2 regions of the Arthrobacter sp. BGA-UO-ETr-C19 genome follow, and region 1 is predicted to be linked to the other one. Evidence: riboswitches for the same ligand, from Rfam matches in the RefSeq annotation. Region 1 holds a riboswitch; the other holds the start of a gene.

The links. Region 1 has a riboswitch for glycine ahead of gcvP (aminomethyl-transferring glycine dehydrogenase). Riboswitches for the same ligand answer to the same signal wherever they lie in the genome.
Region 2: another riboswitch for glycine. It lies ahead of gcvP (aminomethyl-transferring glycine dehydrogenase); the one in region 1 lies ahead of gcvP (aminomethyl-transferring glycine dehydrogenase).

What each region holds. Positions count from the first base shown of each region.
Region 1 is NZ_JCAQPC010000021.1:75,628-90,893, forward strand. Features, by position in the region: gene AC57BR_RS13405 (3-hydroxyacyl-CoA dehydrogenase family protein) at 1-500, shown strand, start outside; gene AC57BR_RS13410 (MOSC domain-containing protein) at 514-1,086, opposite strand; gene lipA (lipoyl synthase) at 1,125-2,132, opposite strand; gene AC57BR_RS13420 (L-serine ammonia-lyase) at 2,173-3,600, opposite strand; gene gcvH (glycine cleavage system protein GcvH) at 3,744-4,127, opposite strand; gene gcvT (glycine cleavage system aminomethyltransferase GcvT) at 4,178-5,302, opposite strand; gene gcvP (aminomethyl-transferring glycine dehydrogenase) at 5,313-8,198, opposite strand; glycine riboswitch at 8,347-8,447, opposite strand; glycine riboswitch at 8,708-8,805, shown strand; gene cycA (D-serine/D-alanine/glycine transporter) at 8,954-10,444, shown strand; gene purU (formyltetrahydrofolate deformylase) at 10,441-11,343, shown strand; gene AC57BR_RS13450 (methylenetetrahydrofolate reductase) at 11,371-12,180, shown strand; gene AC57BR_RS13455 (GntP family permease) at 12,390-13,838, shown strand; gene AC57BR_RS13460 (CaiB/BaiF CoA transferase family protein) at 13,895-15,145, shown strand; gene AC57BR_RS13465 (hydroxymethylglutaryl-CoA lyase-like TIM-barrel protein) at 15,142-15,266, shown strand, end outside.
Region 2 is NZ_JCAQPC010000007.1:171,551-186,816, reverse strand. Features, by position in the region: gene AC57BR_RS02905 (APC family permease) at 1-1,110, opposite strand, end outside; gene AC57BR_RS02900 (agmatine deiminase family protein) at 1,123-2,148, opposite strand; gene AC57BR_RS02895 (nitrilase-related carbon-nitrogen hydrolase) at 2,145-3,182, opposite strand; gene AC57BR_RS02890 (Dps family protein) at 3,398-3,877, shown strand; gene AC57BR_RS02885 (MFS transporter) at 3,995-5,554, opposite strand; gene AC57BR_RS02880 (TetR/AcrR family transcriptional regulator) at 5,621-6,160, shown strand; glycine riboswitch at 6,285-6,383, shown strand; gene gcvP (aminomethyl-transferring glycine dehydrogenase) at 6,573-9,446, shown strand; gene gcvT (glycine cleavage system aminomethyltransferase GcvT) at 9,545-10,708, shown strand; gene gcvH (glycine cleavage system protein GcvH) at 11,255-11,638, shown strand; gene glyA (serine hydroxymethyltransferase) at 11,635-12,984, shown strand; gene AC57BR_RS02855 (L-serine ammonia-lyase) at 13,131-14,543, shown strand; gene AC57BR_RS02850 (TspO/MBR family protein) at 14,545-15,117, opposite strand; gene AC57BR_RS02845 (DNA/RNA non-specific endonuclease) at 15,232-15,266, shown strand, end outside.

The DNA of each region.
Region 1 (15,266 bases):
TCGAACTCATTCCGGGACCGCAGACCTCGCCCCAGGCCATGGACCTCGCGGAAGAACTCATCCGGGGCCTCGGCAAGGCGCCGGCGCGGGTGGCAGACACCCCGGGATTCGTTGCCAACAGGCTGCAGTTCGCGCTGTACAAGGAAGCGGCCCGGATCGTAGAAGAAGGCGTCGCCACCCCGTCCCAGATCGATGCGGTGGTCAGCAACACGTTCGGGTTCCGGCTCGCCCTGTTCGGGCCCTTCGCCATCGGTGACATGGCCGGACTGGACGTGTACGAATCCTCCTACCGGACCCTGGAAAAGGCCTACGGCGAACGCTTTTCCCCGCCCGCGGCGCTGGCTGCCACGGTGGAGGAAGGGAACCTCGGGCTGAAAACCGGCCGCGGGTTCCTGGACATCGATCCGGCCGGCAGGGAGGAACTCGTGGCGTATCGTGACAGCGCCTACGCCCGGCTGTCCCAGCTCCGGGCAGAGCTTGGAGAGGCGCCAGCCCTGTAGCCTCGGCTGTGCGCTAAGGCAGCCGGCCCGGCCGCAGCACGCTCGGAGTGCCTGCCTGTCCGGGCTCCAGCGGCACCGGGCTGACCAGCACCGCAGGCCCGCGGTGCAGCACGCCGTCGGAAAGCGCCTGGCAGCGCATGCCCCCGCGCCCCCGCATGGCGGCATGCGCTCCGGGGGCGAGCATCCTGTCCATCCACGCGCATGGGTGGGCGGGCCGGCCCCCTTTGAACCGCACTGGGTCCCCTTGGGATTCCAGCGTGAACTCCTGGCCCAGGAGCGGGGCCAGGTGCGCGCCCCTGAGGACCACGTTGCGCCGGGTCAGCAGCGGGTCGAAGGGGCCGGCGTTCAAGTCCGCAGCCATGGCTTCGAGGGCCTCGACGGCGAACAGTGTGACCGCCGCGTCCATGTGCGCCGCCTTGCCGAAGAACCGGTCCCCGACGATTCCTTTACCGGCCACGATCTCCACCCGGTCGGCATCCGCCGTCGGCACATCGGCGGCGCCGTCCCTCGCGCGGCCGAAATAGGCGTGCGACGGCGAAACGAGCAGATGCAGCACGTCCACGTCGTACCGGTAGGTTGGCGTCATGCACCAACGCTATACCCGTGACCGGGCCGGCTCTGGTGCTAGTGGTGTGCTGCGAGCAGGGAGCTGGCTTCCTGGCGGGTGGTGCCGGAGGATTCGATGTGGGCGAGTTCGGCGGGGATTTCCCAGCCCTTTTTGCGCATGGCGGTGGCCCAGAGCCGGCCGGCACGGTAGGAGGAGCGGACCAGGGGGCCGGACATGACGCCGAGGAAGCCGATTTCCTCGGCTTCGGTGGCGAGGTCCACGAATTCCTGCGGCTTGACCCAGCGGTCCACGGGGAGGTGGCGTTCGGAGGGGCGCAGGTACTGGGTGATGGTGATCAGGTCGCAGCCGGCCTGGTGCAGGTCCTTCAGGGCTTCGGAGATCTCCTCGCGGGTTTCGCCCATGCCCAGGATCAGGTTGGACTTGGTGACCATGCCCAGGTTCCGGCCCTGGGTGATGACGTCCAGGGAGCGTTCGTAGCGGAACGCGGGGCGGATGCGCTTGAAGATCCTTGGCACGGTTTCGACGTTGTGGGCGAACACTTCTGGTTTGGAGTCGCAGATCGCGGCGATGTGTTCGGGTTTGCCGGAGAAGTCCGGGATCAGGAGTTCGACGCCGGTGCCGGGGTTCAGTTCGTGGATCTTGCGGACCGTTTCGGCGTAGAGCCAGACGCCTTCGTCTGCGAGGTCGTCGCGGGCCACGCCGGTGACGGTGGCGTAGCGCAGCTGCATGGCCTGGACGGAGCGGGCCACCTTGGTGGGTTCGAACCTGTCCACGGGGGAGGGTTTGCCGGTGTCGATCTGGCAGAAGTCGCAGCGGCGGGTGCATTCGGAGCCGCCGATCAGGAAGGTGGCTTCCTTGTCTTCCCAGCATTCGAAGATGTTGGGGCAGCCGGCCTCTTCGCAGACGGTGTGCAGGCCTTCCTTCTTGACCAGGTTCTTGAGCTGGACGAATTCCGGGCCCATCTGGACCTTGGCCTTGATCCAGTCCGGTTTGCGTTCTACCGGGGTGGCCGCATTGCGCTGCTCGATCCGCAGCATTTTCCGGCCTTCTGGTGCCAGTGTCATTGTTCTCTTTCCCTGTTACTAAATCAGTAGGACTGCTGAATCAGCAGGCCACGACGTTGACGGCGAGGCCGCCCATCGCGGTTTCCTTGTATTTGGAGCTCATGTCCTTGCCGGTCTCGCGCATGGTCACGATGACCTCGTCCAGCGAGACCCGGTGCGAGCCGTCGCCCCACAACGCCATCTTGGCCGCGTTGATGGCCTTCGCTGCCGCGATCGCATTCCGCTCAATGCAGGGGACCTGGACCAGCCCGCCGATCGGGTCACACGTCAGGCCCAGGTTGTGCTCCATGGCGATCTCGGCGGCGTTCTCCACCTGCGCCCGTGTGCCGCCCATGACCTCGGCAAGCCCGGCAGCCGCCATCGACGACGCCGAGCCCACCTCACCCTGGCAGCCCACCTCCGCACCGGAAATGGACGCCTGCTCCTTATAAAGCACCCCGACGGCCCCGGCGGTGAGCAGGAAACGCACCACCACGTCGTCGCGGTCTTCCTGGGTCGCCTGGTCCATGCCCGGGGCGAAATGCAGCGCGTAGTAGAGGACGGCCGGGATGATGCCGGCGGCGCCGTTCGTCGGCGCAGTCACCACCCGCCCGCCGGACGCGTTCTCCTCGTTGACCGCCAGCGCGATCAGGTTCACCCACTCCTGCCAGTACTTCGGGTCCCGGTAGTCGGGATCATGGTCCCGGCCCTCCTTCAGGAGGCGTTCATGCCAGTCCGGCGCACGACGGCGGACCTTCAGTCCGCCGGGCAGCAGCCCCTCGCGCTTCAGGCTGACCGCCACGCAGGCCTCCATCACCGAATAGATGTGCAGCAGGCCCTCCCGGATGTCCTCCTCAGACCGCGAGGCGCGCTCGTTGACCAGCATGACCTCACCGATGGACAGGCCCTGGGCGCCGCAGTGCTCCAGCAGCTCCGCGGCGGTGCGGAACGGCAAAGGCAGCTCCTTCTTGGACTCGGCGAGCTCCTTCAGGGCAGCGTCCTCCTCGCCCTCGCGGACAATGAACCCGCCGCCCACGGAGAAGAACGTCGCCTCGTGAAGCACGGTCCCCTCGGCGTCGGACACGGCGAACGTCATGCCGTTGGTGTGCCTCGGCAGCACGGTCAGCGGCCGCAGGACCATGTCCTTCACGCCGTAGGGCAGCGGAACGCCCTTCCCATCGCCGGCGCCGGCCAGCTGCAGCGTTCCGGTTTCGGCGATGGCGGCAAGCCGCTCCTCCACCTCACCGGGAAGGATCAGCTCGGGGTGGAAGCCCTCCAGGCCGAGCAGGATCGCCGTCATGGTTCCGTGCCCGTGCCCGGTCGCCGCGAGCGAGCCGTACAGGTCCACCCGCAGCGACGCCACGTCCTGCAACTTGCCGGACGCCTTAAGCTCCTCGGAGAACACCGCCGCAGCCCGCATCGGCCCAACGGTGTGCGAGGACGAAGGGCCAATCCCAATGGAAAACAGGTCAAAGACGCCAACAGCCATGGTCGGTTCCTAACTGGAGAGTTGTGGTCGGTTCGGGCTGGGGAGGTGGACTTGCCGGTGGTGGAGTTTTTGTACAGATATCGGGACCTAAAGGGCCTCGAACTCGCGATATCTGTACAAAAACTCCATTCCTGGGAGGGGAGTTACAGTTCGCCGCCGTTGGCTGTTGCGTACTCTTCGGCCGACATCAGCGGACCCTCTTCGGTGACGGCCACCTTGAACAGCCAGCCGGCGCCATAGGGATCGCTGTTGATCAGCGCCGGATCGGCGACGACGCCGTCATTGATCTCGGTCACTTCACCGGTCACCGGCGCGTACAGGTCGGAGACGGACTTGGTGGATTCGACCTCGCCGCAGGTTTCGCCTGCCGTGACGGTGGCGCCGACCTCGGGCAGGTCCACGTAGACGATGTCGCCCAGGGCGTCGGCCGCGACAGCGGAAATGCCGATCCCCACCGGCCCCGCCCCGTCGGCAGCAACCCATTCGTGCTCAGCGGAGTACTTCAGTTCAGAAACAACTTTGCTCATCTGACTTTCCTTTACGTTTGACAGTCTGTTGGTGCTTGGTTACGAAAGGCTCAGCCAGCGGTTCGCTTGTAGAACGGGAGGGCCACCACTTCGAAGGGCTCAGCCTTGCCGCGCAGGTCGACGTCCAGGACCGTGCCCACTTCGGAATGCTCGACGTCGACATACGCCATCGCCACCGGATAGCCGAGGGTGGGGGAGGGCTGGCCGGAGGTGACCTCGCCGATCAGCATGCCTTCATTGAGCACCGGGTAGTGGCCGCGGGCGGCGCGGCGGCCCAGGCCTTTGAGGCCCACGAGCTTTTGGCCAATGGTGGAACCGACGCCGGCTGCCTTGATTGCGGCCAGCGCCTCCTTGCCCACGAAGTCGCTTTCCTTGGCCAGCGACACCACCGGGCCCAAACCCGCCGCATAGGCATTGACCTGACGCGAGAGTTCGTTGCCGTAGAGCGGCATGCCGGCTTCCAGCCGGAGCGAGTCACGGCAGGCGAGACCTGCGGGAATGAGACCGTGGCCTTCGCCAACTTCCAGAAGAGCTTCCCACAGTCCGGCAGCATCCTCGTTCGGGATGTAGATCTCGAAGCCGTCCTCGCCGGTGTAGCCCGTGCGGGCCAAGAGCAGGTCCTGTCCGTTAATTTCCACCTCGACGGCGGCGTAGTACTTCAGTTCAGTGACCAGCGTGTGCTGTTCGGTGGGGACCAGGGTCAGCAGGATTGCTGCCGCGTTAGGCCCCTGCACCGCGATCAGCGAGGTCTCTGCGGAGGCGTCCTCCACGACGACGTCGAAGTTGGCGGCCCGTTCGACCAGAGCCGCGGCCACCACCCTGGCGTTGCCGGCGTTGGGGACCACCAGGTACTTATCCTCGCCACGCCGGTACGAGATCAGGTCATCGATGATGCCGCCGTCGGCGTCGCAAATCAGTGAGTACTTGGCCTTGCCGACGGCGATTGCGGACAGCTTGCCGGCCAGGGCGTAGTCCAGGAAAGCGCCGGCATCCGGGCCGGTCACCCAGACTTCGCCCATGTGGGACAGGTCGAACAGGCCTGCCGCGTTGCGCACGGCATGGTGTTCGGCGAGCTCGGAGGTGTACTTGAGCGGCATCTGCCAGCCACCGAAGTCGGTGAAGGAGGCGCCGGACTTTTTGTGCTGGTCGTAGAGGGCGGTGTAGTTCTCGGTCATGGGAGAGTCCTTAGTTTTCGAAGGCTGCTGTGTTGTCCTCGAACGCTTCGAGGGGCGGGCAGGAGCAGACCAGGTTGCGGTCGCCGGCTGCGCCGTCGATGCGGCCTACCGGCGGGAAGTACTTGTCCTGCCTGAGTGAGGGCACAGGGAAAGCGGCCTGCTCGCGCGGGTAGGAACGGCCCCAGGTGGAACTGACGACGGCGGCTGCCGTGTGGGGTGCGTTGCGCAGCGGGGAGTTCTCCACGGAGAAGTCGCCGCTGGCGACCTGCTCGATTTCGGCGTGGATGGTGATCATCGCGTCGATGAACCGGTCGATCTCGGCCAGGTCCTCGGACTCGGTGGGTTCGACCATCAGGGTACCGGCCACCGGGAACGCCAGGGTGGGCGCGTGGAAGCCGTAGTCGATCAGGCGCTTGGCCACGTCCTCGGCGGTGACGCCGGTCCGGGCCGTGAGCTCGCGCAGGTCCAGGATGCACTCGTGCGCCACCAGCCCGCTGTCCCCCGTGTAGAGGACCGGGAAGAACTCATTCAGCCGGGACGCGACATAGTTCGCCGCGAGCAGCGCAGACTTGGTGGCCTCGGTCAGGCCGCTGCCGCCCATCAGCTTCACGTAGGCCCAGGAGATGGGCAGCACGCCCGCTGAACCGAACCGCGACGCGCTGATCGCGACGCCCGTTAATCCGGCACTGCCCGCCTCATGCGCGGCCTTGTTCGCATCGCCCGGCATAAAGGGGGCCAGGTGCGCCTTGGCCGCGACCGGGCCGACGCCGGGTCCGCCGCCGCCGTGCGGGATGCAGAAGGTCTTGTGCAGGTTCAGGTGGGACACGTCGCCGCCGAACTTGCCCGGCTGCGCCAGCCCGACGAGCGCGTTGAGGTTGGCCCCGTCGATGTACACCTGGCCGCCGGCCGCATGGATGGCGTCGCAGACCTCGCGGACGTCAGCGTCGTACACGCCGTGCGTGGACGGGTAGGTGATCATGATGCAGGAGAGCGCATCCTTGTGCGCCTCGATCTTCGCGTACAGGTCCGCGTGGTCAATCGTGCCGTCGGCGGCGGTGGCCACGACGACCACTTTCATGCCGGCCAGCACGGCCGAGGCAGCGTTGGTGCCGTGCGCCGAGGCGGGGATCAGGCAGATATTGCGCTGCTCGTCGCCGCGGGACAGATGATAGCCGCGGATGGCCAGGAGCCCTGCGAGCTCGCCCTGGGATCCGGCGTTGGGCTGGATGGACACCTGGTCGTAGCCGGTGATCTCGGTCAGCTGCGCCTCGAGGTCGGCGATCAGTTCACGCCATCCCTCGGTCTGGGAATCCGGGGCGAACGGGTGGATCGAGGCGAACTCAGGCCAGGAAATGGCCTCCATCTCGGCCGTGGCGTTCAGCTTCATAGTGCAGGAGCCCAGCGGGATCATGGTGCGGTCCAGGGCCAGGTCGCGGTCGGAGAGCTTGCGGATGTAACGCAGCAGCTGGGTTTCGGAGCGGTGCGTGTTGAACACCGGGTGCTGCAGGTACGCGGAGGTGCGCCGCACGGCTTCGGGGAGTTCAAAGCCCGCTGCGTCCCCTACCGGACCGGCGCCGAAGGCGACGGCTACAGCGGAAAGTGTTGCCGCCGTCGTCGTCTCATCAATGGAAACGCCCACGGTGTCCGCGTCGATGAGGCGCAGGTTGATGCCGCGGGCTTCTGCCGCCGTGATGACCTTGGTGGCCTTGCCGGGCACGCGCACGGTGAGGGTGTCGAAGAAGGAACCGCTGACGAGTTCGCGGCCCGCCGTCTGGAGCGCGGTGGCGAGGACACGGGCGTTGTTGTGGACGGTCTCGGCGATTGCCTTCAGGCCCTCGGGACCGTGGTAGACGGCGTAAAAGGACGACACGATGGCCAGCAGCGCCTGGGCGGTGCAGATGTTGGAGGTCGCCTTCTCCCGGCGGATGTGCTGCTCGCGGGTCTGCAGCGCCAGGCGGTAGGCGGGGGCGCCGGCGTTGTCCTTGGAGACGCCAACGATGCGGCCCGGGAGCGTGCGCTCCATGCCGGTGCGCACTGCCATGTAGGCAGCGTGCGGACCGCCGAAGAACAGCGGCACCCCGAAGCGCTGGGCGGTTCCGACGGCGATGTCCGCGCCCTGCTCGCCCGGAGGCGTGATCAGGGTCAGGGCCAGCAGGTCAGCGGCCACCGTGACCAGCGCGCCGCGCTCCTTGGCGGCGGCGATAACGCCGGACTGGTCCCATACCCGGCCCGAAACGCCGGGCTGCTGGAGGACGACGCCATTGATGTCGCCGTCGGGAAGCCCGTTGGACAGGTCTGCCACCTCCACCTCGAAGCCGAGGGCTTCGGCGCGGCCCTTGACGACGGCGACGGTCTGGGGGAGGCAGTCGGCGTCCAGGACCGTCTTGCCGTCCTTCGCTCCTGCCGCCTTGTTGGCCCGGCGCATCAGCAGCACGGCCTCGGCGACGGCGGTCGCCTCGTCGAGCAGGGAAGCGTTGGCGACCGGCAGCGCGGTCAGGTCCTGCACCATGGTCTGGAAGTTCAACAGGGCCTCGAGCCGGCCCTGGGAGATCTCCGGCTGGTACGGGGTGTACGCGGTGTACCAGGCGGGTGCTTCCAGGACGTTGCGGCGGATCACCGGGGGCGTCACCGTGTCGTAGTAGCCCTGGCCGATCATCTGCACGGCGGTCTTGTTCTTGGCGGCCAGGCGGCGGAGCTCGGCCAGGACCTCAACCTCGCTCAGCGCAGCGCTAAGCCGGAGGGCATTCTCCTGGCGGATGGATGCCGGAACGGCGGTATCAACGAGGCCATCGACCGTGTCATAGCCGATGTTCTTGAGCATGATGTCGATATCGGCCTGGCGGCGGGCGCCGATATGCCGGTCGGCAAAGGTTGATGGAAGCGATTGAATCGTCATGAGGAACTCCAGGTTTGGCCGGCCACGGGTGGCACGGCATGGTTTGGGTTCCTCCCCGCTCTGTATTGGACCTGAGAGATTCCGCGGACATGGTTCTCCGCTTGCACCGTCGGTGAGCCCGGTGACCCGAACTGCTTTCCAGAGTTGCCTAGCCGCGGCGGTACGGGGGCCTGAGAGATTCCTGGGGAGGATTTGCTCCTACGGCGCCTGCCCGATGCATGACTGGGAGGACTCTCCCGCCACGGGTCGAAAGGCTATGAAGATGTGGGTGATTCGGATCACAAGATACCGGACAATTCCGTCCGGGCCAAATCGCAACCATGCGCGGATGTCCCCCCGTTTCTTTCTGCGGGCCGGCGAGGCGACTGAACCAGCCGCCGTTTGACATTTCTTCGTGACCGAGACCACACTGAACCGGGTACCAGCGGGGGCTGCGCCGACCGGCACCTGCCGGAAGACGGGCGCCGCCGGTACGCATAAATTTTTCTCGACATAATTGAAAATGCTTACGATCTGCGGCGGGAGAGCCCTGCCGGTACGTTCAGCAGGCGCCGTAGGAGCAAACCCTCCCCAGGAAACTCTCAGGCCCCCGTACCGCCGCGGCGAGGCAACTCTGGAAAGCAGGCAGGCGCGTCCTGTCTCACCGACGGTGCAAGCGGAAGACCATGTCCGCGGAATCTCTCAGGTCCCATACAGAGCGGGGAGGAACCGAATCAGTGTGGCCATTCAAGGCCACTTGAACGATGGAGTTCCTAATGACGATTCATCCTCCTGCCTCCGCGGCCGGTGAGGCTCCCCGCCTGGAGCGGCAGCTGAGCAACCGGCACATCCAGCTAATCGCCATCGGCGGTGCCATCGGCACGGGCCTGTTCATGGGCTCCGGCAAGACAATTTCCGCGGCCGGGCCGTCCGTGATCTTCGTTTACATGATCATCGGCTTCATGCTCTTTTTCGTCATGCGGGCGATGGGCGAGCTGCTGCTGAGCAACCTGAACTACAAGTCTTTCAGCGATTTTGCCGCCGACCTGCTGGGCCCGTGGGCGGGGTTCTTCACCGGATGGACCTACTGGTTCTGCTGGGTGATTACCGGAATCGCGGACGTCATCGCCATCGCCGGCTACTCGAAGGAACTCTGGCCGGGACTGCCCCTCTGGATCCCGGGCCTGGCCACCGTCGCCATCCTGCTGCTGCTGAACCTCACCACAGTCAAGGCATTCGGTGAAACTGAATTCTGGTTCGCCCTGATCAAAATCATCGCCATCGCCGCGCTGATCGTGGTGGGCCTGTTTATGATCTTCAGCGGTTTCCAGTCCGACGCCGGACAGGCCAGCTTCACCAACCTGTGGAGCCACGGCGGCTTCTTCCCCAATGAATTCATGGGTTTTGTGGCCGGGTTCCAGATCGCCGTGTTCGCCTTTGTGGGCATTGAACTGGTGGGCACCACGGCTGCGGAGGCCAAGAACCCGGAGAAGAACCTTCCCAAAGCCATCAACTCCATCCCGGTGCGCGTGCTGCTCTTCTACGTGGGCGCCCTCATCATCCTGATGTCCGTCACGCCGTGGACCCAGTTCGCCGCCGGCCACAGCCCGTTCATTGCGATGTTCTCGCTGGCCGGGCTCGGGGCCGCCGCCACGGTGGTCAACCTCGTGGTGCTGTCCTCGGCCATGTCCTCGGCCAACTCCGGGATCTACTCCACCTCGCGCATGGTTTACGGCCTGGCGCAGGAAGGCGACGCACCGGCCGCCTTCGGCAGCCTGTCCCGCCGCAAGGTACCCAATAACGCCCTGTTCCTGTCCTGCGTGCTGCTGCTCTCCGGCGTGGTGCTCATGTACGCCGGCCAGGACGTCGGCAAGGCGTTCGACATGGTCACCACCGTTTCCGCTGTCTGCTTCGTCTTCGTCTGGTCGATCATCCTCGCCAGCTACATCGCATTCCGGCGCCGTCGCCCGCACCTGCACACCGCCTCCAAGTTCAGGATGCCCGGCGGAATTCCCATGGTGTGGGTGGTCTTCGCCTTCTTCGCCTTCGTGCTGTGGACCCTGACCACCCAGCCCGACACCCTGACCGCACTGCTGGTCACACCCGTCTGGTTCGTCCTGCTCGGTGCGGCCTGGCTGGTTCTGCGCCGCCGGCCCGCGCACCTGGCCCGCTACGCAGCCTTCCAGGACGAACTGCAGGCCGAGGAGACTGCCGCCCGCGAACATGCGGGCCGGCGTCTCGAGGAGAAGGAAAGCGTCAAGGGATGATCAGGACCGAGGAAAAGCCCTCATTGGCTGACCCGGCCAGCGGGGCCGGCGGGGAGTTTGTGCTCACCTTCCATTGCCCGGATTCCCTGGGAATCGTCCAGTCGGTCGCGGACTTCCTGCTCAAGCAGGAGTGCTACATCGTTGACCTCAAGCAGTTCGGCGACCGGAACGCGGGGCACTTCTTCATGAGGGTCCACTTCGCTTCCACGGGTGACACAGCCGCCGTCGAACAGCTCCGGGACGGCTTCGCGCCGCTGGCCGGACAGTGGAGCATGGACTGGCGGCTCGAGCGCCACGACCGCAAGCAGCGGATCCTGGTGATGGTGTCCAAGTATGATCACTGCCTCAACGACCTGCTGGTCCGCGCCCGCAGCCGCGAGCTGCCGGTGGAGATCGCGGCGGTGGTGTCCAATCACCCGGACCTCGAAAAGCTCGCGGCCTGGCACGGTGTCCCGTTCCACCACATCCCCGTGACCCCGGAGCGCAAGGCCGAAGCGGAGGCCCGGCTCCTGGAACTGGTGGACACTTATGAGGTTGAACTGGTGGTCCTGGCCCGCTACATGCAGGTTCTCAGCGACTCCGCCACCGCGCGGCTCGCCGGCAGGGCCATCAACATCCACCATTCCTTCCTGCCCAGCTTCAAGGGCGCAAAACCGTACCACCAGGCGCATGAGCGCGGCGTGAAGACGGTCGGCGCCACGGCCCATTACGTAAACTCAGAGCTTGATGAGGGGCCGATCATTGCGCAGCAGGTGATTGAGGTCGACCACACGTACACTCCCGCGGATCTGGTGTCCGTGGGCAAGGATGCGGAGTGCAAGGCCCTGACGAATGCCGTGCGCTGGCACGCCGAAGGAAGAATCATCCTGTCAGGGAACCGCACGGTTATCCTCCGCTGACAAGCCCAACCAGACCCGGAGTTGCTCATGACGAACCAATTGCCCCTGCGCCTGGAGATCATCCCCACGGACGGCATCATTCCCAAAGTCCAGGCCCAAGTTCCCGCCGGATCAACGCTGACCGTGACGTGCCTGCCCCACCATGGGGTTGGGACCACCGTGCGGGCCTCGGTTCAACTTGGCCAGCTCGGCTACAAGGTGATTCCGCATCTGGCCGCACGAAGTCTCGAAAGCCGCGCCCAGCTGGCGGGCATACTCCGCGACTGCGAGGCTGCGGGGATCACGGAGGTTTTCGCGATCGGGGGCGACGCCCCGGAGGCGGCCGGTCCCTACGGCAACAGCAGCCGGCTCATGGAGGACATAGCCGACCTCACCGGCGGGACCATGGCCATCGGCGTCGCCGGATACCCGGAAGGCCATCCGAAGCACAACGAGCTAAAGATGCTCGATGCACTCTTGGAGAAACAGCATCTGGCCTCGAGCGTGGTGACGCAGATGTGCTTTTCGGCGCCCAGGATCGGCTGGTACGCCGAACTGCTGCGCCGCGAAGGTGTCGACCTTCCCATCTGGGCCGGCGTTGCCGGGGCCGTTCCGCGGGCCAAGCTGATCTCGCTGGCCACCAAGATCGGAGTAGGTCCCTCGCTGAAGTTCCTGAACCGCAAGGGGCCCCTGGCCCGCAGGCTCCTGAACGCCGGCAGCTATTCATCCCGCTCCCTGGTATCCGAACTGGCCGCCATGGAACCTGCACTTGCGGGCATCCACCTCTACACATTCAACAACGTCGAATCCCAGCCCGCCATGAACTGGAGCGCCGGGGAAAGCGCGAAGGCTTCCTGAACCGGGAAGGCAGACCCACACACGACGCGGTAACCAACGCAGAAGGCGTCCGGCCACACGGCCGGGCGCCTTCCGCGTTTAAGTTGCCCGCAACATCTTGCATTGTGAGCTGAAACCCATAATATGGGAACAGCGAATGTGTCGCTCCTCACGACCGACCCTGCTCCCAAGCCTTCAGTGCGGAAGGCCCAACGATCGGATTCCCCAACATGCAAGACATCGCTGTCCTGATCAACACAGCCGTCGCGGTTCTCGCCGCCGTGCTGCTGATTGTCCGTTTCAGAGTCAACCCCGTCATCGCCCTGGTGGTCAGCTCCGTGTACCTCGGCCTCGCCGTCGGCCTCGGCGTCGAAAAGACCGTCAAGACCATCACCGCCGGATTCGGCGACATCATGGTGGACGTCGGCCTGCTCATCGCCTTCGGCGTTCTCATGGGCTCCATCCTCAACCAGAGCGGAGCCATCCGGCGCCTCGTGGAGCATCTGCTGAACACGTTCGGGCCCAAGCGCCTGCCCTACACCATGGGCCTGGCCATCGGAACGGTGCTTCAGTCCATCTTCCTGGACGTCCTGCTCGTCATCTCCGCCCCGCTCGCCCGCAAGCTGGCACCCAAAATCGGCAAACTCGGCACGGCGCGCATGGCCACCGCCATGGCCATCGCCCTCGAATGCGGCATCGTCTTCACGGTTCCCGGCGTCGCATCCCTTGCCCTGGCAGGCCTCCTCAACGTGCCGCTCGGCAAAATGCTGCTGTTCGGCCTGCTGCTGGTCATCCCCACCATCATCATCGCCATCGCCATCATGACGTTCCTCTTCCGCCGCGGCTTCTGGAACGAGGCCAAGGACGAGGACCACACCTTCGTCGCCGAAGAGGACCGGGAGGGTGAAGAGGAAGAGTACGACGGCGGTGCTGGCCGCCCCGCTGCCGCCGGCACCGCCGCCAGCGGGCCGGGAACCAACGGAACCGCTGCCCAGGTCGCCGGAAACGTCGCCGTGGCCGAACGCGAACCGAAGCAGTTCCCGCTGATCGTCCTGTTTGCACCCCTCCTGACCTCGCTGCTCCTCATCGGCGCGGGGGCCATCCTGCAGATCCTGAAGATCGACCTGCCCTGGCTGCAGCTCCTGGGCGAACCGGTCATCGCCCTGCTGATCGGCCTGATCGGAACCTGCCTCGTCACCCGCTCCGCCATCGGGCAGAAGCGCGTCGAGGAGGCCATCGCCGTCGGCTTCAAGGAGAGCGGCCAGATCCTGATCCTGACCGGCGTGGGCGGCTCACTCGCCGCGACCGTCGCCGCAGCAGGCCTCGGCCACATCCTCGGCGGCTTCTTCTCCGCAAGTACCGTCGCACCCCTCCTGGTGGTCTGGGCCATCGCGGCCGTGCTGCACATCGCCGTCGGCTCCGTCACGCTCTCCGCCATCACCGCAGCAGGCCTGCTGGCGCCCATTGCACCCGTCATCGGCCTGGATCCCGTGCTGCTGGCGCTGTCCGCCGGCGCCGGATCGCTGTTCATGGTCCACGTCACCAGCAACACCTTCTGGCTCCTGCAGTCGCTCCTGGGCCAGAGCGTGCGGGGTGCGCTGAAATCGGTGACGGTCGGGGTTTCGGTGGCCTCCGTCGTCGCCATCCTGCTGATCCTGCCCATGAGCCTGCTGTTCTAATCGAACCTGAGACCACCGCGCGTTCCCGGCGTACGCCAACGAAAGAAGAAGACACCATGACACCACCACGCATCGCGCCCCTGGAAGGCATCCGCGTCCTGGAACTCGGAAACTACATTGCCGCACCCACGGCTGGAAGGCTCCTCGCGGACTTCGGCGCCGAGGTCATCAAAGTGGAGCGGCCGGGAACCGGTGACGAGCTGCGCAACTGGCGGCTGCACAAGGGCGACACCTCCATGCTGTACCGGACCATCAACCGCAACAAGAAGTCCGTGGTGCTGGACCTGCGCACCGAGGCCGGAAAGCAGGCGGTCCTGAAGCTCGCCGCCAAGTCGGACATCCTGCTGGAAAACTTCCGTCCGGGCACGCTGGAGAAGTGGGGCCTCGGCCCGGAGGTGCTCAACGAGGCCAACCCGGACCTCATCATCACGCGGATCTCCGCCTTCGGGCAGACAGGCCCGCTGTCCGAGCGTCCGGGGTTTGCCGCCGTCGCCGAAGCGTACGGCGGGTTCCGGAACCTCGTCGGTGACCCGGACCGCGCACCGGTACGGGTGGGCGTTTCGATCGGGGACTCGATCGCCGGACTTTATGCCGCCTTCGGCTCCATGATGAGCCTGTACCAAAGGGAAGCACGACGGCGGGACACGGCCGGAGCTGTGCCGCTCACCGAGCGGATCATCGACGTGGCGCTCCACGAGGCCATGTTCTCCATGATGGAATCCCTGATCCCCGACTACCAGGCGTACGGTGTGGACCGGCAGCGTGTGGGCGGCCGGATGGAGGGGATAGCGCCTTCAAACGCCTACATCTGCCGGGACGGCGCCAGCATCGTGGTCGCCGGCAACGGGGACTCCATCTACCAGCGGTACATGCAGACCATCGGCCGCCCCGACCTGGCCGAAGACCCTGCGCTGCAGAGCAACGCCGGCCGGTGGGCCCGGCGCGAGGAGCTGGACCAGGCGATCGGCGCCTGGACCGCGGAACTGGATGCCGCCGACGCCCTGGCAGCCCTGGACGCAGCCGGTGTCCCGGCGGGGCCCATCTACACCGCGGCGGACATCAGCACCGACAGCCAGTACGCCGCCCGCAACATGGTCCAGAAATTCGACGTCTCCACGGGCGAGGAGATCCTGCCCGGCGTCGGATTCCCGGGTATTGTTCCGGTGATCGGCAGCGAATCCCTCCCCATCCGGAACCTCGGCCCGGACCTGGGCGAAAACACGGCAGAAATCCTCGCCGGGCTCCTCGGCATGGACCCGGCAGAGATCAGTGCGGCAACCGGCCGCGAGGAGGCACTCCAGGCATGAACCAGCATGTAGACACCCTCGCCTCGATCTTGGGCGACGTCATCCTGCGGGATGTCACCCTGCGGGACGGGCTGCAGCTCACAGGGAAAGTCCTGTCCGTCCAACGGAAGCTGGAGACGGT
Region 2 (15,266 bases), on a different contig from region 1:
AAAACGCTTGCTGACCGACGCGAAACGCGGAGGCAGGGCGCCGTAGTGACCCATCGCCAGCAGGCTGCGTGCCGGGGAGGCCATGGTGGACTGCAGGGACGAGGCAGTGCCGGAGAGCACGGCGAGCGACATCAGGATGGCCAGCGGACCCATCACCGGCGAGGCCAGCGCGGCGAAGATATTCGACTGGTTGTCCGGGTTGTTCAGGCCGATGCCGTCGGCGCCCGTGCCGGCCACCATCATGGTGGCCACGATGACGGCCAGGTAGAGGGCCAGGACGGAGACCGCCGTCGTCGTTCCCGCCTTGCCTGCGGTGCCCCTGCCGCCCTTGGTTTCCTCATTCACGGTCAGGCACACGTCCCAGCCCCAGTAGACGAAGACGGCCAGTGACATGCCGGCGGTGAACTGCTCGAAGCTCTCGATCTTGGCAGGGTTGAACCAGTCCCAACTGAACGCGAGGGACGGACCGGCGTCGCCGGATGCTGCGTGCGTGAGCGCCATGACGATGAAGACGCCCAGGACCAGGACCTGGAAACCGACCATGCTGTACTGCACGAGTTTGGTGGCGTGCAGGCCCCGGTAGCTGACCCAGACGGCGAGAGCCACGAATGAGAGGCAGGTGGCAATATTGACTGCCGTGTTGGAGGTCAGGTCCGCGAGTTCGGGGTTGTTGAACACCTGGGCCAGAAAGAGGTAGAAGAAGTCCACCGCGACGCCTGCCAGATTGGACAAAACAATGATGTTGGCAGCGAGCAGACCCCAGCCGCCCATCCAGCCGACGAACGGGCCGAAGGCTTTTGTCGCCCAGGTGAACGTGGTGCCGCTGTCCGGGGAGTCGGCGTTGAGCTCGCGGTAGGCGAACGCCACCAGGATCATTGGGATGAACGCGACGATAAAGATCGCCGGCAGCTGCACTCCCACGGTCCCGACGGCGGGCCCCAGCGAACTGGTGAGGCTGTAGGCCGGAGCCACCGAGGAGATACCCAGGACGACGACGGCCAGGAGGCCCAGCTGCCCGCCCTTCAGGCCCTTGCCGGTGATGCCGTGCGTTGCTTCGCCAGCCGGGGAAGTGCTCTTCCCGTCGGGCTCGATGCTCGTGGTTTGGCTCATGACGTGCCCTTTCTAGATGGCAGCGGGCTGCTGCTGGGTGATGCAGTGAATGCCCCCGCCGCGGGCGAAGAGTTCGCGGGCATCGATGCCCACCACCTTGCGCCCGGGATATGCATCCGCGAGGATGCGGAGTGCCTTCTCGTCGTTGGGGTCGGAGAACGTGCAGGCGATGACTCCACCGTTGACCACCACATGGTTGATGTAGCTGTAGTCCACGAAGCCCTCCGGATCCGTCAGGGCAACGGGCGCCGGGACTTCGATGACCGACCATTCCCGGCCTGCAGCATCCGTGGTGGAGGACAGGAAGCTGACGATTTCGCGGCTCACCTCGTAGTCCGGGTGGGCGGGGTTCTGCTGGGAATGGACCAGCAGGGTGCCCGGGGACGGGATGGCGGCAACGATATCGACGTGCCCGCGCGTTCCGAACCGCTGTGAGTCACGGGTGAGCCCGCGCGGCAGCCAGATCACCTTTTTGGCGCCGATGGTCCTGGCCAGTTCGGTCTCCACGTCGGCCTTGCTGAGTCCGGGATTGCGGCCCGGATCAAGCTGCACCGTTTCGGTGACAAGCACCGTGCCCTCGCCGTCCACCTGGATTCCGCCGCCTTCGTTGACCAGTTCGGACACGAGGTGCCGGGCGCTGGACCGGCCGGCCACCTCGGCGGCGATCAGGGAGTCCTTGTCCCAGCTGGCCCAGTCCTGGGCACCCCAGCCGTTGAAGACCCAGTCCACGGCGCCTAGGGCGCCGTTTCCGTCCAGGACAAACGTCGGGCCGATGTCGCGCATCCAGGCGTCGTTGAGTTCCGCCGTCAGCACCTCGACGGCGGGGGACAGATAGCGTGCGGCGGTCCCGACGTCGGACGGGTCCACCACCATGGTGACCGGTTCAAACTCGACGGCGGCGTTCGCGACGGCGGCCCAGACGGAACGGGCGGCGTGCGCCGCCCCAGCCGTGTCACCGAGGGTGTAGCCGCCGGTGGGAAAGGCCATCCAGAGCCGCTCCTGGCGGGCCGTCTCGGCCGGCATGCGCCACCTGCTCACGCGCTTACCCCGGTCTCTACAAGCGCGGCGGGAGTGCCGAACGGTTCCTCGGGGCGGACCGGTTCGGTGAGCCGGGCGTAGGTGTCGGGGCGCCGGGTAGTCAGGAACGGGAACAGCGTCAGCCAGTCTTTGCGCTGGTCCAGGTCGAGGTCGGCCACGAGGACCGCCGACTCGTCGCGGGGCGCCTGGACCAGGATGCGGCCGTAGGGGTCCGAGATGAAGGAGGAGCCGTAGAAGTTCAGGCTGCCCTCCTGGCCCCAGCGGTTCGGGACCACCATGAACAGGCCGTTGGCGATGCCGTTGCCCACGATGACCTGCTGCCAGAGCGGCTGGGTGTCAAAGTCCGGGAACAGCGGCTCGGAACCGATCGCCGTCGGGTACACCAGCAGCTCGGCGCCGCCGAGGGAGTACATGCGGGCCAGTTCGGGGAACCATTCGTCCCAGCAGGTGGGCATGCCCAGCCGGGCGCCGCGAAGTTCTGCCGGGGCATGGACCTGGTAGGCATCCTCTGCGGCGGGACCTTGGCGGAAGAACTTGTCCTCGTAGTAGCCGGCGGTCACCGGGATGTGCAGCTTGTGGGTGCGGGCCAGGAGTTCGCCGGTCGGGGACACGAGGATGGAGGTGTTCAGGCCCAGGCCGTCATCCGAGCCGTCCGGGTTGCCGGCGCGCTGGTAGAGCGAGGCGTGGACGGTGATGCCGTTCCGGCGGGCGGCCTCGGCGGCAAAGCGGAACGTGGGGCCGGTCAGCAGGTCCTCGGCGGCGTCGGAGGGGCGCGGCCGGTCCTGGCCCTGCCGTGCAAGGTCATTGTCCGGAACCTGGTCTGCGGGGTAGCGGGAGAGGGTGAGCTCGGGCAGGAACACCACGGTGGCGCCCAGCCGGGCGGCCCGGTCGATGCCGTCGTTGAGTTCCGCGCGGAGTGCGGCGGTGCTGCTGTGCCAGCGGTGCTGCACAACGCCAACCCTCAAGGCGGGACGGCCGGACGGCGCTGTCCGGGCGAGGGAAGCAGGCGCGTTGAGGCAGGTTATTTCGATCATGATGATGATTACTCCAGTGAGACGACGGTCACTAAATGAATGACGTTCATTTAGTATGCACGTGCAGCGCGGACGTGGCAAGGGTTATTTGAATGCCGATCATTTATGACCCGCGAAGTAGTAAGTAAGCTGATCGTGAAATTCGGGCACCGGCGCTCCCCGTCCCGGGGCGGCTGCGGTAGCGTCGAAACCACTGGACCAATCGAGGAGGATTCATGAAGGCTTCACCGACACTGACCAACAACATGCAGGCCGTCCTGACGGACCTGATCGAACTGCACATCCAGGGCAAGCAGGCGCACTGGAACATCGTTGGAACCAACTTCAGGGATCTGCACCTTCAGCTCGACGAGATCGTCGACGCCGCCCGGGCCTTTGCCGACGACATCGCGGAGCGCATGCGCGCCCTGCATGCCCTGCCGGACGGCCGCAGCGCCACCGTGGCGAAGTCGACCCACCTTCCCTCGTTCCCTGACGGGCTCATCAACACCAAGGATGCGATCGACCGCATTGTGGCAGCGCTCGAAGCGGCCGTAGGCACCATGCGCAAGGTCCATGACGAGGTGGATGAGGAAGACCCCACCACCGCAGACCTGCTGCACACCTTCATCGAAAAGCTTGAGCAGTACGCGTGGATGGTGGGCGCCGAGAATATGAAGGCGTCGGCCAGCGTCACGCACCCTGACACCAAGTAGCCGGCCGGCGGGAAAAACCGCGCCGACGGAAACGGGCAGCCCCGGAGAACTTTCTCCGGGGCTGCCCGTTTCTGTGCCGGCTACTGGGCATGCGGTGCGGGTTGCGTGCGCTGCCGGCTACTTCGCGCGCGGGATGCGGCGAAGTACGACGGCGGCGAGCACCGACGCTCCTGCCATCAGTACCAGCGCGATCGCCGCGGTGATGTGCACGCCGGAATCGAAGGCGGCCCGGGCGGCCGCCGTGAGCCCCTCGGCCAGCGGGGCCGGGAGTGACCCGGCGAGCTCCACGGCCCCCGCCAGGGTCTCCCTGGCCTGGTTCGCCGACCCTGCCGGGACCGTCTGGGCAACGGTCTCCGGCAGGGCGAGATGCTGCTGGTATGACGCGGTCAGGATGGACCCCAGGATGGCTGTCCCGAGGAGTGAGCCCACTTCGTAGCCGGTCTCCGAAATGGCCGCGGCTGCCCCGGATTTTTCCGCCGGCACGGCGCCGAGAATCAGATCGTTCGAGATAGTCTCGGCAGAACCCACACCCAGCGCCAGGATGAGGAGGGCGGCCAGCAGCGCGGTGGGCCCGGCGTCGTGATCCCCAAACGCCACGATGCAGTAGCCGGCGGCGCTCAGCGCCAGTCCCGCGGCCACCACAAAGCCCGGCCGGACCTTCCGGACCAGCGGAACCACGAGCAAACCCGCCACCACGGTGGCCGTCAGGGCCGGCAGCATGGCAGTGCCCGACTCCGACGGTGACATGCCTTCGAGCAACTGCAGGTGCTGGGCCAGAAACAGGATGAAGCCGTTGTAGGAGAACAGCGCCAGAATGTTTGCCGTGATCGCCGTGCTGAACACGCGGTTCCTGAACAGCGAGATGTCCAGCAGCGGCGACGCGAGGACCTGCTGGCGGCGGACAAACACGAGTCCCATGGCCAAGCCAAACGCCAGAACTCCGAACGACGTCACGCCGGGTCCATGGGTGGCCAGTTCCTTGATGCCGAAGACCACGGGCACCATGGCCAGCAGCGACAGCGCCACGCTCGCCAGATCCACGCGGCCGGGATTCGGATCCTTGGATTCCGGAATGAGGAAGCGGCCCAGGACCAGTGGCGGCAGCATGATGGGCACGGCCACGAGCAGGACGGCGCCCCACCCGAACTGCTGCACCAGCCAGCCGCCAAAGATCGGCCCCAGTGCTGCGCCGCCCGAGAACCCTGCGGCCCAGATGGCCACGGCCAGCCTCCGCCTGCCCGGCTCCCGGAAGATGTTGCGGATCAGTGACAGCGTGGATGGCATGAGCATGGCGCCGAAGAATCCGAGGGCCGCGCGGCCGGCAATGAGCCATTCGGCGCTCGGGGCGAAGGCCGACGCCGCGGAGACCGCCGCAAAGCCCGAAATTCCGACCAGCAGCAGCCGGCGGCGCCCGATCCTGTCGCCGAGGCTGCCCATGGCAACGAGGAGTCCGGCGAGGACCAGGGCGTAGGCATCCACCACCCACAAAAGCTGCACGCCCGAGGGCTCGAGGCTGCGGGCGATGGCGGGAAGCGCGAACGTCAGTGCAGTGTTGTCCACGGCCACGAGGAGGACCGGAAACATGAGCAGGGCCAGGGCGAACCAGTCGCGCACGCCGCCACCGCTGGCCTGGGGTGCGGAAGTGCGCGCCGGGCGAAGGGTTGAGTGCATGGTCATGAAATAACTATACCGTCCGGACGGTATAGTTATAACCCGCGGTGGGAAACGGGCATGATGGAAGCCATGCCCAGAAAACCGGTCGCCCGCGGCGCAGTGCTCGATGCGTTTGAATCCCTCCTGATCGAGGTGGGGGAGCGCGCCGCCACCCTTGACGCCGTGGCCGCCCGTGCCGGCGTGTCCAAGGGCGGGCTCCTGTACCACTTTCCGAACAAGGAAGCGCTGATCGGTGTCCTGCTGGACCGCCTGGACGAGTTCGCGGAAGCGGATGCCCAGGCCATGGCTGCGGCTCCCGAGGGCGCGGCCGCCTACTTCATCAAATCGTCCGTCTGGGCGGACACCCCGTTGGACCGTGCCATCGTGGCTGCGACGAGGCTTGCCGAGGTGGCACACGAGGAGACGCGGCGCCGGTTCGCCCACATCCAGCAGCGGTGGCTGGATGAGATCGCCCGCGACGTCGGCCCGGGCTTGGCCAAGGCGGTCCTGTACATGGGTGACGGGCTGTACTTCAACGCCATGCTGTCCGTCGGGCCGGCAGCGACGCCGTCCGAGGCGGCGGCCGACGTCGAAAGCCTCCTGGCCGCGCTTGACCGGCTCAGGGGGTAGGCCGGCCGCGGGGTGCTCCGCCGTCGGGGGTGTGCCAGCCCACGCTGCCACAGTTTGCAGACACGATCCCGGCGTAGGACAATAGCCTCTGTGACAGCTGTCACCGCTCAATTGAATAAGCCTTTGATCTGCGGCGGGAGAGTCCTGCAAGTAGGTACAAGCAGGCGCCGTAGGAGCAAAACCTCCCCAGGAATCTCTCAGGCCCATGTACCGCCGCGGCAAGGCAACTCTGGAAAGCAGCAGGCTGCCCGCTTGAAATGATCCGCCTTCACGCGGACGGTTCAGGGCATGCTGTGCTCACCGACGGTGCAAGCGGAACTGTGCGAAAGCGCAGCGACGCGGAAACTCTCAGGTCCAATACAGAGCGGGGAGGAACCCGAATCAATGTGGCGTACCCTGCGTCGCCTTAGTTATGGAGTTCCTTTTGACCGTTAATTCAGCCTCCTCGTCCTTCGTCGACCGGCATATCGGCGCCCGCCGCCAGGCCGACGTCGAAGCCATGCTCAAGGCCGTCGGCTACGACACCGTCGACGCGCTGGTTGATACGGCAGTGCCCAACGACATCCGCCAGGACTCCGCGCTGAAGCTCGCGCCGGCCCTGAGCGAAGTGGAAGCACTCGCAGAACTCCGGAAGCTCGCGGCCAAGAACAAGACCGCCGTCCAGATGATCGGCCAGGGCTACTACGACACCGTGACGCCCCCGGTGATCCGCCGCAACGTCCTTGAGGCACCCGCCTGGTACACCGCGTACACCCCCTACCAGCCGGAGATCTCCCAGGGCCGCCTTGAGGCCCTGCTGAACTTCCAGACCATGGTCCAGGACCTGGTGGGCCTGCCCATCGCCAACGCCTCGCTGCTGGATGAAGCGACCGCGGTGGCCGAGGCCGTGCTGCTGATGCGCAGGGCCAATAAGACCGCAGGTCAGAAAGCAGGCGCCCACGACGGCAAGACGGTCCTGGATGCGGACTGCCTGCCGCAGACCATTGCCATCGTCAAGGGCCGCGCCGAAGCCCTCGGCTTCGAGGTGGAGGTGGCGGACCTCTCGAAGGGACTGCCCGACGGCGACATCAACGGCGTTGTCCTCCAGCAGCCCGGTGTCTCCGGCCGCGTCTTTGACCACAGTGAGGTCATCGCCGCCGCCAAGGAGCGCGGCGCCCTGGTGACGGTGGCCGCTGACCTGTTGGCTCTGACCCTGATCACGCCTCCGGGCGAGCAGGGCGCGGACATCGCCGTCGGCTCCGCCCAGCGCCTGGGCGTTCCGCTGTTCTACGGCGGCCCGCACGCCGCCTACATGGCCGTGCAGAAGGGTCTTGAACGCTCCCTGCCCGGCCGCCTGGTGGGCGTCTCCAAGGACTCCGCCGGCGTTCCCGCGTACCGCCTCGCGCTGCAGACCCGCGAGCAGCACATCCGCCGCGAGAAGGCCACGTCCAACATCTGCACGGCGCAGGCGCTGCTGGCCATCGTTGCCTCCATGTACGCCGTCTACCACGGTCCCGAGGGCCTGAAGGCAATCGCCGAAACCGCCCACGGCCACGCGAAGACCCTGGCTGCATCGCTCAAGGCCGCCGGCCTGGACGTCCTGCACACCAGCTTCTTCGACACCGTGACGGTTTCCGTTCCGGGCAAGGCCGCCGGCATCATCGCCGCCGCCGAGCAGAAGGGCATCAACCTCCGCAGCATCGACGCCGACACCATTGGCATCTCCACCGATGAAACAACGACGCCGGCCATCGTGGCCAACCTTCTCGCCGCCTTCGGCGCCGGGGCAGTGGAGGCGACTGACGGTTTCGCCCTGGACGCCGCCGTCGAACGTTCCTCCGCGTACCTGCAGCACCCGGTGTTCAACACGCACCGCTCCGAAACCCAGCTGCTGCGCTACATCCGCAAGCTCTCCGACCGCGACCTGGCCCTGGACCGCACCATGATCCCGCTGGGCTCCTGCACCATGAAGCTGAACGCCACGGCCGAGATGGAAGCCATTTCCTGGCCTGAGTTCGCCTCGATCCACCCGTTCGCCCCGGATTCCCAGACCGAGGGATGGCGTGAACTGATCGCCGACCTCGAGGCGCAGCTGACCGAGATCACCGGCTACGACCAGGTGTCCATCCAGCCCAACGCCGGATCCCAGGGCGAGCTCGCCGGGCTCCTGGCCATCCGCGGCTATCACCTGTCCCGCGGCGACCAACAGCGCAATATCTGCCTGATCCCCGCCTCGGCGCACGGCACCAACGCCGCCTCGGCCGTCCTGGCCGGCATGAAAGTGGTCGTCGTGGCCACCGCCGCCGACGGCACCATCGACCACGCGGACCTGTACGCCAAGATCGAGGCGCACAAGGATGCGCTCTCCTGCATCATGATCACCTACCCGTCCACGCACGGCGTGTACGACGCCGACGTCCGTGAGGTCTGCGACGCCATCCATGCGGCCGGCGGCCAGGTGTACATCGACGGGGCCAACCTCAACGCGCTCGTCGGGCTCGCGCAGCCGGGCAAGTTCGGCGGCGACGTCTCGCACCTGAACCTGCACAAGACCTTCTGCATCCCGCACGGCGGCGGCGGACCCGGCGTCGGCCCGGTCGCGGCCAAGGCCCACCTGGCCCCCTTCATGCCGGGCAACGCTGCTGATCCGGCCAACGGCGCGGACGGCACCCCCATCTCGGCCTCCAAGTACGGCTCCGCCGGCGTGCTGCCCATCTCCTGGGCGTACGTGAAGCTCATGGGCGGCAGCGGCCTGACCGAGGCCACCAAGTCCGCGCTGCTCGCTGCGAACTACGTTGCCGCCAGCCTCAACGATTTCTTCCCCGTGCTCTACACGGGCGAAGGCGGCCTCGTGGCACATGAGTGCATCCTGGACCTGCGCGAGCTCACGGCCCGGACCGGCGTCACCGCCGAGGACGTGGCCAAGCGCCTGATCGACTACGGCTTCCACGCACCCACGCTGGCGTTCCCGGTGGCCGGTACCCTGATGGTCGAACCCACCGAGTCCGAGGACCTGGGCGAGATCGACCGGTTCATCAAGGCCATGATCGCCATCCGCGGCGAGATCGACCAGGTCGCCAGCGGCGACTTCACCGTGGAGAACAGCCCGCTGCGCAACGCACCGCACACCGCTGCGGCTGCGATCAGCTCCGACTGGGACCGCGCCTACCCGCGGGAGCAGGCCGTCTTCCCCGTGCCCACGCTCAAGCAGGACAAGTACTTCCCGCCGGTGGGCCGCATCGACGGCGCAGCAGGCGACCGCAACCTGGTCTGCTCCTGCCCGCCGATCGAAGCCTTCGAGAACTAGATTCGTCCGGTGGTTGAGCCTCTCGAAACCCGGGTGTTGAGCGTGTCGAAACCCCGGGCCCATAGGCTCGACCACCGCCCCACCTAAAGGACCCCTCAATGACTGAGAACTACACTGCCCTTTACGAGGAGCACAAGAAGCTGGGCGCCTCGTTCACCGACTTCGGCGGCTGGCAGATGCCGCTCAAGTACGGCTCTGAACTCGCCGAGCACCACGCCGTCCGCAACTCGGCCGGCATCTTCGACCTCTCACACATGGGCGAAGTCTGGGTCACCGGCCCGGACGCCGCCGCGTTCCTCGACTACGCCCTCGCCGGCAAGATCTCCGCCATGGCCGTCGGCAAGGCCAAGTACTCCCTGATCTGCAACGAGGACGGCGGCATCATCGACGACCTCATCGTGTACCGCCGGCCGGTGGACGCCGAGGGCCACGACCGGTTCCTGGTTGTGCCCAACGCCGGCAACGCTAAAGTGGTGGCCGAGGCTCTCGCCCAGCGGGCTGGATCTGCCCGGGAAGGCGGGTTCGAGGTTGCCGTCGACGACGTTTCCGCCGCCACATCACTGATCGCCGTCCAGGGTCCGAAGGCCGAAGGCATCCTGCTCCGCCTGGTCCCGGCAGAACAGCACGAGCTGGTGACCGGACTCAAGTACTACGCCGCCGTCGAGGTTTCCTTCCTGGTGGGCGGCGCCAGCCGGACCCTGCTCCTGGCCCGCACCGGGTACACCGGTGAAGACGGCTTCGAGATTTTCGTGGAGAACGACGACGCCGCCGCACTTTGGCAGTCGATCGTCGCCATCGCGGACGAGGGGGAGCTGACGCCGTCCGGTCTCGCCTCCCGCGATTCGCTCCGCCTCGAGGCCGGCATGCCGCTGTACGGCAACGAGCTCTCCCTCGAGGGCGATCCGTTCGCCGCCGGCCTCGGCCCCGTCGTCGCGCTGTCCAAGGAAGGCGACTTCGTGGGCAAGGCCGCGCTGGCAGCCAAGAAGGAAGCCGGCGCCGGTTCCACCTCGGGCCGCAAGCTCGTGGGTCTCAAGGGCCTGGGCCGCCGCGCCGGCCGTGGGCACTACCCGGTGCTCAAGGACGGCAACGTCGTCGGTGAAGTCACGTCCGGCCAGCCCAGCCCGACCCTCGGCTACCCGGTTGCCATGGCCTACGTCGACGTCGCCTACGCCGAACCCGGCACGGCACTGGACATCGACCTGCGCGGCAAGGCGGAGCCGTTCGAAGTCGTCGCACTGCCTTTCTACAAGCGCTCCAAGTAGCCCGCTGGTAGAGCCTGTCGAAACCGGCGGCGAAACCGTTCCCGGCTCCGGGGCCGGCTGGCCCCAGTTTTCACGCGTGCTGCTCCTTCGTCGCTTTGACGCACGCTTTCGAAAACCGCGGCCAGCCACCCCTCGAGGGCCGCTCACCTTTGGCCGGTAGTCAGGGCACAACCGTCCTCCGGACCAGCGCCTTCGAAAGCCAAAGGTGCTGGGGGAGGGGCCGCGAACCGCTGGTTGAGCCTGTCGAAACCGAGCTCCTCAGGATCATTGCTTTGGAACGCCGAAGGTGCTGGAGAGGAGCCGCCTACCCGTGGTGGGCTCCTCAGAGACGCGGAAGCCACGGTTGCTGCCCGGAGAACTCTTGGCCCCGAAAACTGAACCGAGTAGCGGCGGGTGAGGGGATTCCGGAAGCGTGCGTCTAAGGGAGCGTCGCGTCCGCTCAGCGGGCGCCTTCGCGACCGAGCACGCGGAGGATTTCCCTCACTCTCCACCCAACGCACTCCCCGCTGTACGGAAACATACGATTTCGAAAGTTAGGAAAAACAAATGGCAAAAGTTGCCGCTGAACTGCAGTACTCCGACGAACACGAGTGGGTCTCCCGCGAGGACGGGAACGTTGTGTCGATTGGCATCTCCGCCGTGGCCACCGACGCCCTCGGCGACATTGTCTACGTGGACCTGCCTGAAGTCGGCTCGGCCGTGACCGCGGGGGAGACCTGCGGCGAGGTGGAGTCCACCAAGTCCGTCTCGGACCTGTACTCCCCGGTGACGGGTGAGGTTACGGAGATCAACCCGGTTGTCGTCGAGGACCCGGCTCTGATCAACAATGATCCGTACGGCGCCGGCTGGCTGTTCAAGGTGGCCGCTGATTCCGAGGGTCCGCTGCTGTCGGCCGAGGAATACGCTTCGAAGAACGGCGGCGAGCTGTGAGCGCGGCGGGTGCCGCAGGCACCGAGACCGTGGCTTTCGAGCAGGTCGTATCCCCGAGCCTGAATGCGGAACTCGCGGAGCTGGACCCGGAGATCGCGGCCAAGATCGACGACGAGCTTGGCCGCCAGCGCTCGGGCCTGGAGATGATCGCGTCGGAGAACCACACCGCCGCGGCCGTGATGCAGGCACAGGGGTCGGTGCTGACCAACAAGTACGCCGAGGGCTACCCGGGCAAGCGTTACTATGGCGGCTGCGAGCACGTTGACGTGATCGAGCAGCTTGCCATCGACCGGGTGAAGGCCCTGTTTGGTGCAGGGTTCGCGAACGTGCAGCCGCACTCCGGCGCGCAGGCCAACGCCTCGGTGATGCACGCGCTGATCAAGCCAGGGGACACCATCATGGGCCTGAACCTGGCCCACGGCGGCCACCTGACCCACGGCATGCGGATCAACTTCTCCGGCCGCCTTTACAACGTGATCCCATACCAGGTCCGCGAAGAGGACCACCGGATCGACATGGCCGAGGTGGAGCGCCTGGCCCAGGAACACAAGCCGCAGCTGATCGTCGCCGGCTGGTCCGCCTACGCCCGGCAGCTGGACTTCGCCGAGTTCCGCCGGATCGCCGACTCCGTGGGTGCCTACCTGATGGTGGACATGGCGCACTTCGCCGGGCTGGTTGCCGCCGGACTGCACCCGTCACCGGTCCCGCACGCGCACGTCACGACGTCGACGACGCACAAGACCCTCGCCGGTCCGCGCGGCGGCATCATCCTGACCAACGACGCCGACATCGCCAAGAAGATCAACAGCGCCGTGTTCCCGGGCCAGCAAGGCGGACCGTTGGAGCACATCATCGCCGGCAAGGCAGTGGCGTTCAAGATCGCCGCGTCCCCGGAGTTCAAGGAGCGCCAGGAGCGTGTCCTTACCGGTGCCCGGATCCTGGCTGATCGCCTGGTCCAGCCGGATGTCACCGCCAAGGGGATTAACGTGATCTCCGGCGGCACCGACGTTCACCTGGTGCTGGTGGACCTGCGCAACTGCGAACTCGATGGCCAGCAGGCCGAGGACCGACTCGCGGAGATTGACATCACCGTCAACCGCAACGCCGTCCCGTTCGACCCGCGCCCGCCGATGGTTACCTCCGGCCTCCGGATCGGCACCCCGGCTCTCGCGACGCGTGGCTTCGGTGAAGCCGCCTTCGCCGAGGTCGCGGACATCATTGCGGAGGCCCTGATTGCCGACGCCGGCGCGGACCTTTCGGGCCTGCGTCACCGTGTGGAGGCACTCGCCGAAGCCCACCCGCTCTACCCGTCAGTACAAGACCTCGCCGCGGCAAAAACCGCGTAGCGTGGATTAAATGGAGCACGACGGCGGGCGGCCGCCACAAGCCGCCGACCGCCGTCGAGTCTCCCGGCGGCAGGACCGTCAACCGCGGCTCTGCAGCCTACCGGCAGGACCATCTGCTGGATCACAGCATTAGTTAGGAACCGACCATGGCCGTTGGCGTCTTCGACCTCTTCTCTATCGGAATAGGCCCATCCAGTTCCCACACGGTGGGTCCCATGCGGGCTGCCGCGGTATTCGCCGAGGAGCTTAAGGCGTCCGGCAAGTTGCAGGACGTGGCGTCGCTGCGGGTGGACCTGTACGGCTCGCTCGCGGCGACCGGGCACGGGCACGGAACCATGACGGCGATTCTGCTCGGCCTGGAGGGCTTCCATCCCGAGCTGATTCTTCCCGGTGAGGTCGAGGAACGGCTGGCGTCGATCGACGCGACCGGAACCCTGCAGCTGGCCGGGTCCGTCGCCCTGCCCTACGGGGTGAAGGATATGGTCCTGCGGCCGCTGACCGTGCTGCCGAGGCACACCAACGGCATGACGTTCGCCGTGTCCGACGCCGAGGGGACCGTGCTTCACGAGGCGACGTTCTTCTCCGTGGGCGGCGGCTTCATTGTCCGCGAGGGCGAGGAGGACGCGGCCCAGCAGGAGCTCGATGAGTCCAAGAAGGAGCTGCCGCTGCCGTTCCGGACCGCCGCGGAACTGCTGGAGCACTGCGGCGCCCAGGGCCTGTCCATCGGTGAGGTCATGCTGGTCAACGAGCGCGCCTCCCGTTCGGAAGAGGAGATCCGGGAGGGCCTGCTGCACATCTATTCGGTGATGGAGGGCTGCGTGGCAGTCAGCCTGAAGCGTGAGGGGCTGCTGCCCGGCGGGCTCAAGGTCCGCCGTCGTGCGCCGGACTGGCACGAACGGCTGCTGAAGGAGAGCCGGGACCATGATCCCGACTACCGGGACCCGAAGTACTGGCAGGAGTGGGTGAACCTGATTGCCCTGGCAGTCAACGAGGAGAACGCGTCCGGCGGGCGGGTGGTGACGGCGCCGACGAACGGCGCGGCCGGCATCATCCCGGCCGTTCTCTACTACGCGCTGCACTTCGCGCCCGGGATGGACCAGGCGACCCAGGAGGACCGCGACGACGTGGTGGTGCGTTTCCTGCTGACGGCCGGTGCCGTCGGGGTGCTTTATAAGGAGCAGGCGTCCATTTCCGGTGCGGAGGTGGGCTGCCAGGGTGAGGTGGGCTCGGCGTCGTCGATGGCGGCTGCCGGGCTTGCCGAGGTCATGGGCGGCACGCCGGCGCAGGTGGAGAACGCCGCTGAGATCGCCATGGAACACAACCTGGGCCTGACGTGTGACCCGATCGGCGGGCTGGTCCAGGTGCCCTGCATTGAGCGGAATGCGATCGCTGCCGCGAAGGCCATCAACGCGGCCAAGATGGCGTTGTGGGGCGACGGCTCGCACCGGGTCTCGCTGGACGAGGTCATCGTGACCATGCGCGAGACCGGCAAGGACATGAGCTCGAAGTACAAGGAAACCGCGATGGGCGGCCTCGCCGTCAACGTCGTCGAGTGCTGACCTAGTTGTTGAGGGCCGCCCAGAGGTTGAGGCTCGCCGCGAAGATGATCCACGACAGGTACGGCAGCATCAGCAAACCGGCGGCGCGTCGGATCGGCCCGAACATGAGTACGGTGGCGGCGACGGCCAGCGCCAGCACAAAGATGATGCCCAGCGCCAGCCAGAGCGCGGCCGAACCCCAGACCGGATACAGCCCGAAGAACACGGGCGTCCACGCCAGGTTCAGGGCAAGCTGCACGCCGTAGACGGTGAGCGCAGCCCGGCGGTTCGGGCTGCGGCTCCGCCAAACGAGCCAGGCCGCCACCGCCATGGCCGTGTACAGCACGGTCCAGACCGGCCCGAACACCCAGTTGGGCGGAGACCACGGCGCCTTGTCAGCCGCCGCGTACCAGCCGGTGACGTTGCTGATGGTCGCCTGCGAACCCAGCCAGGCCACCAGGGCGGAGGCTGCCAGGAATGCCACGAGTACGGCCAGTTCGACGGTGGTGCTCCGCGGCTTGGGGTGCCGGCCATCACCTCTGGTGCCGGCGCCTCTTCCGGCTCCTGCGGCCGGCACGCGCTCGCTGCTGTCCATTGCTCTACAGTTGCCAAGGGCGCAGCCAGAGTCAAGGCGGTTATCTCACCGCGCCGGCCGGCGTCACCGCGGCGGGCGGCCAGATTGTCAGGCGGGCATGCCACCATGGGAACCATGGGCGAAGGCTACGATCCCGGCTTCCTGCGTGA